2 regions of the Peribacillus frigoritolerans genome follow, and region 1 is predicted to be linked to the other one. Evidence: riboswitches for the same ligand, from Rfam matches in the RefSeq annotation. Region 1 holds a riboswitch; the other holds the start of a gene.

Region 1 (5,777 bases):
TTGCCCCGCCTTGATGTATCCCCTTCAATCTTTGGACCGGTTTGCTTACTATCAGCTCTTCCAGAACTCCCTCTACAATGTGTTCCCCATAGATACTATCCAAAACTATCAATAACTGCCGCCTCCCCCATTAGTTACTCATTACAGGTAGGTGATTTCACTGATTTTTTTCTGTAAAAATTATTTCCCCCTTTTGATTTTGCTCATATTGCTTTTTTACCAATTTTTCCAATTCCTCTTCATCATTCAAATCGATATCACCCGGATTGTCCTCATCAACTCCCTCTATGATCATCATTTCATTTATTATTACCTGATCTCGTGGATACACTTTAAAAAAGTCTTCTACAGGTTTCTTTTTATCTTTATACGGTTTAGTGAATAAAAAATAGCCGGTCAGGACTATGGTAATTGAAGCAAAAATACCGAATTTCTTTTTCATTTATTCATCCCCTCAACGCTCTAATAATACCCTTATAATACCATATGAGGGTATTAACGGTACAAAATAAGTCAAACGCTGCAATGTCCTCAATCCTCCCCTTTGCAACACTGATGGAATTCCGCTTCACAAAATGGTAAAGTTTAGGAATTTATCATTCGATCTAATATTTGACATTTGGAAATCAGTGAGCTATCATCCTAATTAACCAGTGGTCAATAAATAGGAGGTGTCAAGATGTCGCCAAGGAAATCGGCAGGTAAAGAATTATCCAGGGAAATGGTGTTGAATGAAGCTAGAAACCTTTTCGCAACGTTAGGGTATTCGAATGTCTCAATGAGGCAATTGGCTAAATCATTGGATTGCAGCCATGGAGCCATTTATTATCATTTTAAAAATAAGGCGGAAATATTTTACAGTTTGGTAAAAACGGATTTTTCCGTTTTAAATAATTTAATCGATGATATCATCATGTCGGAAAATGACCCTTCTATAAAAATGGAAAAGATTTTATTGTGCTTCTTGGAGTTCGGTTTAACCCAACAGAATCATTATTCCGTCATGTTTTTATCGAAGGAAAAAGAAATTCAGCAGTTACTCCAATTTGATTCTAATAAAACATACGAAAAGCTAATCCAGTCCCTGACGGACCTAACGGACAACAAGCTAAATCCTGCATCCATTTGGTCGATTTTTCTTTCTCTTCACGGATTCATAACTTTTTATATTAATTCTGAACTATCATATCAAGATGTAAAAGGTTTAGCTTATTTTCATGTAAAAAATATCATCAGGAACATCATATAATTTTTTTGAATATTATTGACCATTGGTCAAATAAACTTTGGAGGTTTTAATATGGTAAAGAAATACCTTCATATTGAAGGGCTCATGGTCTTTTTAGCGGTGATTTACATCTATTCGTTATATGAATTCAGCTGGTGGATTTTCCTTCTATTGATTTTATCGCCTGATGTTTCCATGCTGGCCTATCTGATCAATGATCGGATTGGAGCAAGGGTTTATAACTTATTTCATACTTATATCCTGTCCATCTTCACGATTTTGCTATCCATTTTCCTAAAGTCGGATGCATTGATGCTGATTGGTTTAATTTGGACAGCGCATATAGGAATGGATCGCTTATTTGGATATGGCCTTAAATACACATCATCCTTCAAAGCTACACATATGCAAAGGTTGTAATAAGCTTAAAAGGCAGTGTGATTAAACATCACACTGCCTTTACTTTACACGCCCCGCTTGTTTCCCCATATATAGGTATGCAGCTGGGGCAGGACTTTCACATCATTCAATTCATCATCTACTATCACTTTATCAATTAACTCTTCGTACTTCTTCAATAGGCCGCTGATCAATTGACGATCATCCGCCGTCCGGCTGTCGTCATTGCCGACCTGCAGATAAAAAGGAATATCCGGGTAACGCCCATGTACATGTTTGGCATATTGATAATCTTCCTCGTTAAAGACGACGATCTTCAATGAGACATGGTTTTCAGGATTTCGATTGGCAAGGTTCGAGATGATTTGGTCGAGCACCGTAAAGTCCGTGTTCATTCCAGAGCTCGGCGGCTTAGGTGAAATAGTCAGTTCATCAATATCGAGAAACCAATCCTGCCATCTGCTCCCTTGGGTTTCGACACCTATTTTCATTTTATTTTCATGTAAGATCGCTATCAAGCCGTTTAGGTTTTTCAGCAGAGCCGGGTTTCCTCCTGATATCGTCACGAAGGAAAAACCAGAACCCCCAATACGCTTCAGCTCATCCCATATTTCTCTAGCAGTCATCTGGACGGTATCTTCCTTACCGGTGCCATCCCAAGTAAATGCGGAATCACACCAGGCACACGAATAATCGCAGCCGGCCGTCCGAACGAACATGGTTTTTTGGCCAATGACCATTCCCTCTCCTTGGATGGTCGGCCCGAAGATTTCCATAACAGGGAGTTTACTCACTTTCCATCCACTCCCTTCTGGCTTCGGCATAGCTTGTCGGCGTTTCGTACAGTCGAACAAATTCGACTCTAGCACCCTCATATTCTTTTAATGAAAGGGATTCGGCCATTTTTTCATAAATCCAGACAACCATATTTTCAGCTGTTGTATTCATGAGCGGCAGGGTTTCATTCAAATAACGGTGATCCAGGTGGATTTCAATTTCATTTTTCCATATATCCTTGATGTCCCCAAAATCTATCATCAACCCTCGTGAATCTGTATACCCGCTTAATCCGAAAATGACCTTATACGTGTGGCCATGCAGGTTCTTGCATTTCCCTTCATAATCATGCAGATGGTGTGCCGCATCAAAGGTGAATTCCTTACTCACGAGAACCCTCTTGTTTGTATACTTCAATTGGCTGCGCTGAATATCTTCATCTATTTTTTGGAGTTTATCCACTATCGTAAAACCGTACATCATGAAAGCACCTTCCGTCTGCTTACATAGTCATCCAGTCCTTTTTTCCGCAGATTACATGCCGGACAATCTCCACAGCCGTCGGAGATGATTCCGTTATAGCAAGTCAGGGTCTTTTCGCGGACAAAGTCGAACGCGCCTAGCTGATCCGCTAGCTCCCATGTTTCCTCTTTATTAAGCCACATTAGCGGCGTATCAATCACGAATGACTGGTCCATCGACAAGTTCAAGGTCACATTCAATGATTTAATGAATACATCGCGGCAGTCCGGATATCCGCTGAAATCCGTTTCACAGACACCGGTGACAATATGTTTAGCGCCAATCTGACTCGCCAGCACTCCGGCAAACGAAAGGAACAGCAAATTCCTCCCTGGTACGAACGTCGACGGCAATTCCCCTTCTTCTCCGTCCGTCACCGCAATATCACTTCTCGTCAGCGCATTTGGTGCCAGTTGGTTCAGCAGCGACATGTCAAGGATATGATGGTTCACGCCCAATTCCTTGGCAATGTTTTGAGCACATTCGATTTCCAAGCTATGCCGCTGATTATAATCGAACGTCACCGCTTCCACTTCCTCAAATCTCTCCATCGCCCAGAACAGGCACGTCGTACTGTCCTGACCTCCACTAAACACAACCACTGCCTTTTCTTTCTTCTTCATTTCTATAAAACTCCTTTTTACGGAAAAAAACAGCACCCTAAGAATAGAGCACTGTTTCTCCTTAGTTTTTTTGAGAGGGTAGCTAGAACCTCTTCCGCCTTAACGCGGAATATTATATTTTTCCAAGTCAATAGTAACTTGAAAACGATAAGAAATCAAGATGTTTATATTAAGAGAACATTAGACCTGATGGAAAATTTGGTTAACTTTTCATTGCTTAAATATCCTTTTATTTATCCGATAAAACAGTGTGAATAAAATATCGATAAAGGGGTCCAATAATTTGAAAAGCATTAAAGCAAAGGTATTGGTGGCATTTTCACTCATCATATCTTTATGTGTCATCTTAGGAGCATTCAACATTTATAGCAGCAACAAGTCACTGGTTTATTCCCAGGATATCATCGAAAAGGAACTTCCGCTTCTTATCCAAGACGAAAAGCTCCTATACAATCTAGCACAAAGAACCGCATACGCCCGGGCCTATATTCTTTATGGTGACGAGAGTTATAAAGAAGGGTTCTTACAATATACTGAAGAAAGCCAGGTCATCCAGGAGGAACTCCTAGCCTTAAGCGATTCTGATAAAGCGAAGGAATTGATCGAGAAAAGCGTGGATTGGAGGACGATGATTGTAGATCGGGTATTTACACAATATGAAAAAGGAAATGAAGAACGCGCTAAAGAGATACTCAAAAATGAAGTGGCGCCAATCAGCAATGAAGTAATGGAGGGTTTCAAGGAGCTTGCTTCGGAACGCGAGGAATTGATTGTCGCTTCTGGTGAAACCGTCATCGCCAGCGGGAAATCGGTTAAGACGACAAGTATCATCATATCCATTGCGGCAGTCCTTATTGGCCTTGTCCTTGCGGTTGTTACAGCCAACCTCATTACCACCCCCCTCCTTAAAATCAGGGATAGGATGAAAATGGTGGCTGCAGGAGAGCTGAATCATGAGCCCCTGGAGCAAAAGTCAAATGATGAAATGGGCGAACTAACGGTATCCGCCAATCAAATGCAGAAAGACCTTCGTGATACTATCGAAAAAATGCTCAGTGTTTCGCAATCCGTTTCCAACAAAAGTGAAGATCTGACTCAATCAGCAAATGAAGTGCAGCAGGGCAGCAAACAGATAGCGACTACGATGTATGAACTTTCGGAAGGTTCGGAGTCACAAGCCAACCGGGCATCTGAAATGGTTCGCATCATGGATGATTTCACCGGCAGGATTAAGCTTGCCCACCTAGAAGGGGTGGATGTAGCTAACAGTTCAACCGAAATCCTTTCCTTGACCAAGGAGGGCACCACTTTAATGCGCAGTTCGGTCCAACAGATGCAAAGTATTGATGGGATTGTCAAAAATGCCGTAGAGCAAGTGAAAGGGCTCGATTCTCAATCACAGCAAATTTCGCAGCTTGTGCAGGTCATCAAGGATATATCCAATCAAACCAATCTATTGGCGCTGAATGCAGCCATAGAAGCTGCTCGTGCTGGTGAACATGGCAGGGGCTTTGCCATCGTCGCCGATGAAGTGCGGAAACTCGCTGAAGAGGTCACACACTCCGTTGGGGATATCACCAATATTGTCTCCGCCATTCAAACAGGTTCAAAAACGGTCGTCCACTCCCTGGAAGATGGTTACACACAAGTGGATGAAGGCACAAAACAAATTACGCTCACAGGCCGAACCTTTGAAACAATTAATCATTCTGTCGGGAATATGGAAATGAAAATACAGCATATAACAGACGAATTGAACTATATCTCCACAAATAGCCAAAAAATCAATCAGGCTATCGAAGATATCGCAGCCGTTTCTGAAGAGTCCGCGGCAGGAATCGAACAAGTCTCCGCCTCCGCTCAGCAATCCAGCTCTTCGATGGATGAAATCACGAATCATGCCAGTGAAATTGCATCCTCGGCAGAACTGCTCACTGAACAGGTTAAGAAGTTCCAATTATGACACTAGCAATTTCCCGAATGCGGGAAATTGCTTTTTCCCTTCCATTCTAATGTTGTTTCATTTTCGTTTATTCGGGGAATAATAACTATACACAATAATAAACCATTAAAAAACAAATCTATCAGAAGCGGCTGGAAGTGGATATTTCCCTTTGTTTTCAGAATATTTAGTGTATAATTGATTAAAGGAATATTTTAACTTAAATAATCATTGCTTCCAATACCTGCTACTGCAAATCCCGAAATTTCCTTTCAACACCATGCAC
Region 2 (5,777 bases), 1.9 Mb from region 1:
CTTCGTCGTGGTTCTGGGTGATAGCCGCTTAAAACTAGCAGAAGCAACCCGTGCATTCATGGAAGGCAAAGAGAAGGACCCTGAAAAGAAAAAAGCAGCCGGACAGCGAGGATATAATAAACTTATAGGTGTACCGATGTTTGTCGCAGTGATCATGGAAGAGAATCCGAATCCCATGACACGTGAAGAAGATTATGCGGCTACAAGTGCCTTGATTCAGAATTTCAGCCTGCTTGCCTGGGAACAGGGAATCGGGATGATATGGGAAACATACGGCATGATACATAGCATGGAGTTTCGTGAAGCTTTAGGCGTGAAACCTGGCGAGAAGATCGTGGGCAGCCTTCACGTTGGCTATCCCGATATGATCCCTGCCCCGCGTCCAAGGAACGCGATTGATCAACTCCTGACCATTATGGACTAACATAAAAGGAAAGCCTCCAATCTTCCATTTTGAGGCTCAGACTGTAGGCAAACTCGATGAAAATCGAGTTTGCCTACAGTTTTTTTATGACTTTTACAATTTGAACGTTGATCTCTCTCCAGGCACTCGCTTTCCGTGGGCGGTCCGGGAGCTTCCTCGGCTTACGCCTGCGGTGTCTCCCCTTGACGCGTTTTCCCCGCAGGAGTCTCGCACCTTACGCTCCAATCAACTTTGTTTTAATATACAGATAGAACTTATTCCTACAGTCTTTTTTGTATTAAATATAGAAGTATTAAACTTGAGGTGATAAGGATGGCTTTCTAAACATGATTCTATTCAGCGAGATCAACTCAAAGTGAATATTTTAAACCAATTGGGGATAACATCCAGAAGCAGCATTTGTCTTAACTTTATAGTCTTTCCCAGCTTTATAGTACGAATATACCATACCAATTCACTGCAATAAGTATCCGCGTCTTTTAGCTCAGATTCAATATCCCCATACGGTCATTGCCACTATCCTAAAGTACCAGATGAAAAGTCCAGCCGTATGTATAGTGACTAAAAGATTGATCACAAAAAAACCCCCTTCTAAAAGGAGGTCACTGATCTATTATCCTCAAAAGAACTCGTGATATAATGCCTGAATCGCCGTCTCTTCGTTGTGCCCTTTCACACCGAACATCATGCTTACCTCAGAAGAGCCCTGGTTGATCATCTCAATATTCACCTTTGCTTCGGCCAAGGCTTTTGACGCTCTTGCCGTTGTACCGACATTATGACGCATCCCTTCCCCTACAACCATGATCAAGGCCAGATCATGCTCCACATTCACTTCATCGGCATGCAGCTCTTTCTTGATTCGGGAAATGATTTTATTCTCGGCTTCACCTTTCATCTGGTCCTGCCTTAGAATAAGCGTCACATCATCGATGCCTGATGGAATATGCTCATATGAAACTCCATAATCTTCGAGGATGTGCAGCAGTTTCCGGCCAAAACCAACTTCCCGGTTCATCAAATATTTGCTAATGTAAATACTGCAAAATCCTTTATCACTTGCAATCCCAATAACGGGCCCGTTCGTATTATCCCGTGTATTCACAATGCGGGTCCCTTGTGCCGCCGGATTGTTCGTATTCTGGATATGGACAGGTATTCCCGCACGGAATGCAGGAATCAGCGCCTCATCATGAAATACCGAGAAACCTGCATAAGAAAGCTCACGCATCTCACGATAGGTTAGTTCCCGAATTCCCTTCGGATTGGAAACCACATTTGGATTCACCGCATAAACGGCATCCACGTCCGTAAAGTTCTCATACAAATCAGCTTTGACCCCATTCGCAAGAATCGAACCAGTAATATCTGAACCGCTTCTTGAGAAGGTTAACACATCACCATCTAACGTATATCCAAAGAACCCTGGGAATACAACGATTCCTGGCTCATCACGCAGAGCATATAACCGATCATAAGACTCTGGCAGCACCTTGGTGAATCCACCTTCATCCGTTACGATCAAGCCGGCCTTCTTTGGATTGATATACTGTGCCTCTACACCACGGCTTTGAAAATAACCTGCGACCAGCTTCGCATTATTATCCTCGCCGCTGGCCTTCAAGGCATCCAGATAGCGCTTCGGGTTAGTTTGGTCTGCATGCAGCAGTGCCATTAAATTCTCATGAATCCCAGTGATGACACTCTCGGATATATCCAGCTCTTCAGCAATGCTCGCATAGCGGGATACAACATCTTCTATCAAATGCTCTCCGTTATCCCCGCGCAGCTGCTGTTCCGCAGCTTCAATCAATAAATCCGTCACCTTTATATCATCGGAATTGCGTTTTCCTGGAGCCGAAACGACCACAATCTTCCTCTCTGGATCAGAAACAACAATTTCGAATACCTTCCTCAACTGTTCACCTGACGCAAGTGAACTTCCACCAAACTTTGCAACTTTCATCTCGACATCCCCTATTTTCGTAAATATTCTGTCAAAATCAACTCTCCCTATTATTACGCTTTTTCTCGAAACAATCAAGTGGAAATTCCATTATAGGAGGACACTTGTATTTTTAAAAAGGACAAATCATCAGGACGACTGATAAAGAATGGCTAAAAACAAGGAAAAAGACAACGGGCATATGCCCATTGTCTCTCCTATTCTTTAGCGATTATCCACAGTTTCCGGATATAAGTCATGGTTCATCAAGCGGTAATTCGCCATTTCCTCATACTTAGTACCTGGTTTCCCATAATTCGTGTAAGGGTCGATGGAAATTCCGCCCCTAGGCGTGAACTTGCCCCAGACTTCAATATATTTAGGATCCATCAATTCGATTAAATCATTCATGATGATGTTCATGCAGTCTTCATGGAAATCACCGTGATTGCGGAAGCTGAATAAATAAAGTTTCAAAGACTTGCTTTCCACCATTTTCACACTGGGAATATAGCTGATGTAAATGGTAGCAAAGTCCGGCTGGCCCGTTATCGGACATAAGCTAGTGAATTCCGGGCAATTGAATTTGACGAAATAATCCCGGTTCGGATGCTTGTTATCGAATGACTCAAGGATTTCAGGCGCATAGTCAAATGTATATTTTGTTCCTTGATTCCCAAGCAGTGTAATATCTTTTTTTAATTCTTCTTCTTTTCTTCCAGACATGAAAAGTCCTCCTAATCCCACGTTTCAGGGAGATTCATAAAATGGGCCTCTATATAACAAAAACCATATCTCCTCAAAGATATGGTTGATTCGCGAAAAATATCAAAGCCATAGTTTTTTTAAGAGGGTGATGCTATGAACCTCTCCCGTTTATCGGGAAATATTTTAAAATTGTCTTAGTAAATATAAAAAAAAATAGTCAATCTGTCAATGCAACTCTCTTAAATTGGGTTTGATTCCTTTATATATTCAGTTTAAAATGGAAAAAGCAGTTCAACCTATAAGAAAGAAGAGAATATACACATGTGGATTTTTGCAGCACTCATCACAAGCTTATGTTTCGGAATCAATAACAGCATTTTCAAATGGAGCAGCGGAAAAGGATATTCCAAGATACATATCCAATTTTTCTTTTATTTTTCAGCTTTTATTTTGTCCATTATTTATGGAGTATTTATGGATGGTTTACAGCTGAACTGGCTGTCCATCATGCTTGGTGCAGCAATTGGTGTACTGAACGCTAATGGTAACATCCAGATGGCAAGCGCCTTTGAAAAAGGGCCGGCAAGCTTGACATCACCATTAATCGCAGCGAATGCAATATTCCCCATACTCTGTGCAGCTTTAATTTTTCACGAACATATTTCTTCCTTGCAGTGGAGTGGAATCGTCTGCATGTTTCTCGCTACATTAGTTATCCAGTATACACCTAACGCCAAAGGTAACCATCAATATGTCCCTTGGATCATGCACACATTATTCTCCATCTTATCATTTGGTGTGCTCGGAATTCTAATGACGACATCAACACGTCTTCATTTAAACTCCCTTGATATCCTTGTATCAATGTATGGAGGCGGAATGCTTTATCTTCTTTCAGCTCTGGCCTTTAAAAAAGAAAAAATCAAGCTAAAGGAAGTCAAAATCGGTTCCTTAGTAGGTTTTTTAAGCATGATAGGCTATGGATGTTATTTCTTTGCATTGAACACCGGGATTGCAAGCATCATTTTCCCTGTCGTCAGCCTGAACTGTTTAGTTGTCGTATTCGCTGGATGTTATTTATTCAAGGAAAAACTAAAAACCTATCAAATTGCCGGTGTTCTTGCAGCATTAATCGGTATTATTTTAACTAAAATATGAATATAGTTCGTTTACAAAAACAACCTGGCTGTCATGTGTACAAGCCAGGTCATTTTCTATTTAAACGGGAAATGGGGCAGGTCAAAAAAAAAAAAAAAAAATGTTGACACATCCATAAAAATATCAGATAATTTTGAATATTAATTCTTTCAATTTTACTGCTTTTGAAATGTTTGATTATTCTTCTGCCATGGGTATAAAAGAAATAGGTACAACCACCTCATTTAATTCTGAATCAAGAAAGGAAAGATGCATAATGGTAAAAGTTACAGTAACAGTTGATTTCCAAGGAAAATCTTATCAAACTAACGTCCTTACTAAACCGGGTACAGATCATGAAGTAATTTTACAACAAGCCCTTCATCAAGTTGAAAAGCAATGGAAAGCATAAAAAAGCAGGCATCGTAATAGATACCTGCTTTTTTATTACCATTAAATAATATCCAAAATATTTTTCATATGCACGATTAAAGACCCTCTTGCAGCAATTCCCTCCTATTAAAAAATACACTTTTAATTGTTTTTTTCAAAAGATACTAAAATTAAGTTGTCAGTTTGTGTACTAGAATTTTTTATAATGAAAAAATATCCAATTGAAATGGTCTTTTAAAGACCGTCTCAGCTGTAGACAATTTAAACGTTAATTTCCACTCCAGGCACTCGCTTTCCGCGGGCGGTCCGGGAGCCTCCGCGGCACCTTTGCGCCTGCGGGGTCTCCCTTGGACTCGCTTTTCCCGCAGGAGTCTCGTACCCTCCGTTCCAATCAACTTTGCTTTAAAATTTAGATAGAACCCCTTTTGTCTACAAACTTGATAATAATTGATTTTTGGTTCTTTTAAGCTAAGTTACTTATTAATGGCACGGAACGTTCTTGAAGGCTATCGGAAAACAGACTATAAGAAATGAGTTTCTTCTTGTATTGATTAACTACATCCACGTGGTCATTGTAAATGTACACAAATAACTTAACATCAATTTTGCCTTTTTTAGTATCAATGACTAATGGAGTCCCACTGTCCTCTGGATGTAAAAATAATTGCTCGTTACCCGGGAATATATGATTTTTCTTCAAAAATCTGGCGTTATTAAAATGATTAATAACTTGAATTTTTTCTTCACCTTCCAAACGTTTTCCGTCAAAGGATACGATCGCATTCCCGCCACTAATTTCTGAGTGTATTTTAAATTTGCTGATAATCCAATTAACAGCATCGGTTGGAAGACAGGAAACCAATATTTTTAACAAACTTAAGATAATTGTCAAAATCAAAACCGGCAATGTCAATTCATCATCTCCGCTACATTTATAAATTATTTCTTTCTTATATAACTTATTATATCAATAGGGCTGGCAGTTTTTCTTAGAAGATGTGTCCGTTCTATTAACGTTTTACTTTGGTAAAACATTGTACTTAAACGCAATTTCCCCTTAATAAATATAATGTTCCGAAATGGTTATACTAAACAAAAGATTTCATCCACATCCTTCTTAACAAATTTATACTTATTAAAATACAAAAAAACTGGGCGTCATCAAGACGC

Evidence for each region. A riboswitch is a leader RNA that binds a small molecule or an ion and turns the genes downstream of it on or off. The one in region 1 is predicted to bind preQ1.
Region 2: another riboswitch for preQ1. It lies ahead of queF (preQ(1) synthase); the one in region 1 lies ahead of queC (7-cyano-7-deazaguanine synthase QueC).

Annotation. Positions count from the first base shown of each region.
Region 1 is NZ_CP158190.1:4,230,359-4,236,135, forward strand. Features, by position in the region: gene ABOA58_RS20700 (HD domain-containing protein) at 1-112, opposite strand, end outside; gene ABOA58_RS20705 (hypothetical protein) at 158-442, opposite strand; gene ABOA58_RS20710 (TetR/AcrR family transcriptional regulator) at 680-1,249, shown strand; gene ABOA58_RS20715 (DUF4260 domain-containing protein) at 1,301-1,648, shown strand; gene queE (7-carboxy-7-deazaguanine synthase QueE) at 1,693-2,421, opposite strand; gene queD (6-carboxytetrahydropterin synthase QueD) at 2,414-2,884, opposite strand; gene queC (7-cyano-7-deazaguanine synthase QueC) at 2,884-3,549, opposite strand; PreQ1 riboswitch class I at 3,605-3,647, opposite strand; gene ABOA58_RS20735 (methyl-accepting chemotaxis protein) at 3,833-5,512, shown strand.
Region 2 is NZ_CP158190.1:559,510-565,286, reverse strand. Features, by position in the region: gene ABOA58_RS02760 (nitroreductase family protein) at 1-424, shown strand, start outside; gene ABOA58_RS02755 (aspartate kinase) at 1,044-2,390, opposite strand; gene queF (preQ(1) synthase) at 2,595-3,095, opposite strand; PreQ1 riboswitch class I at 3,200-3,245, opposite strand; gene ABOA58_RS02745 (EamA family transporter) at 3,399-4,235, shown strand; gene ABOA58_RS02740 (BA3454 family stress response protein) at 4,369-4,626, shown strand; gene ABOA58_RS02735 (YfmQ family protein) at 5,071-5,520, opposite strand.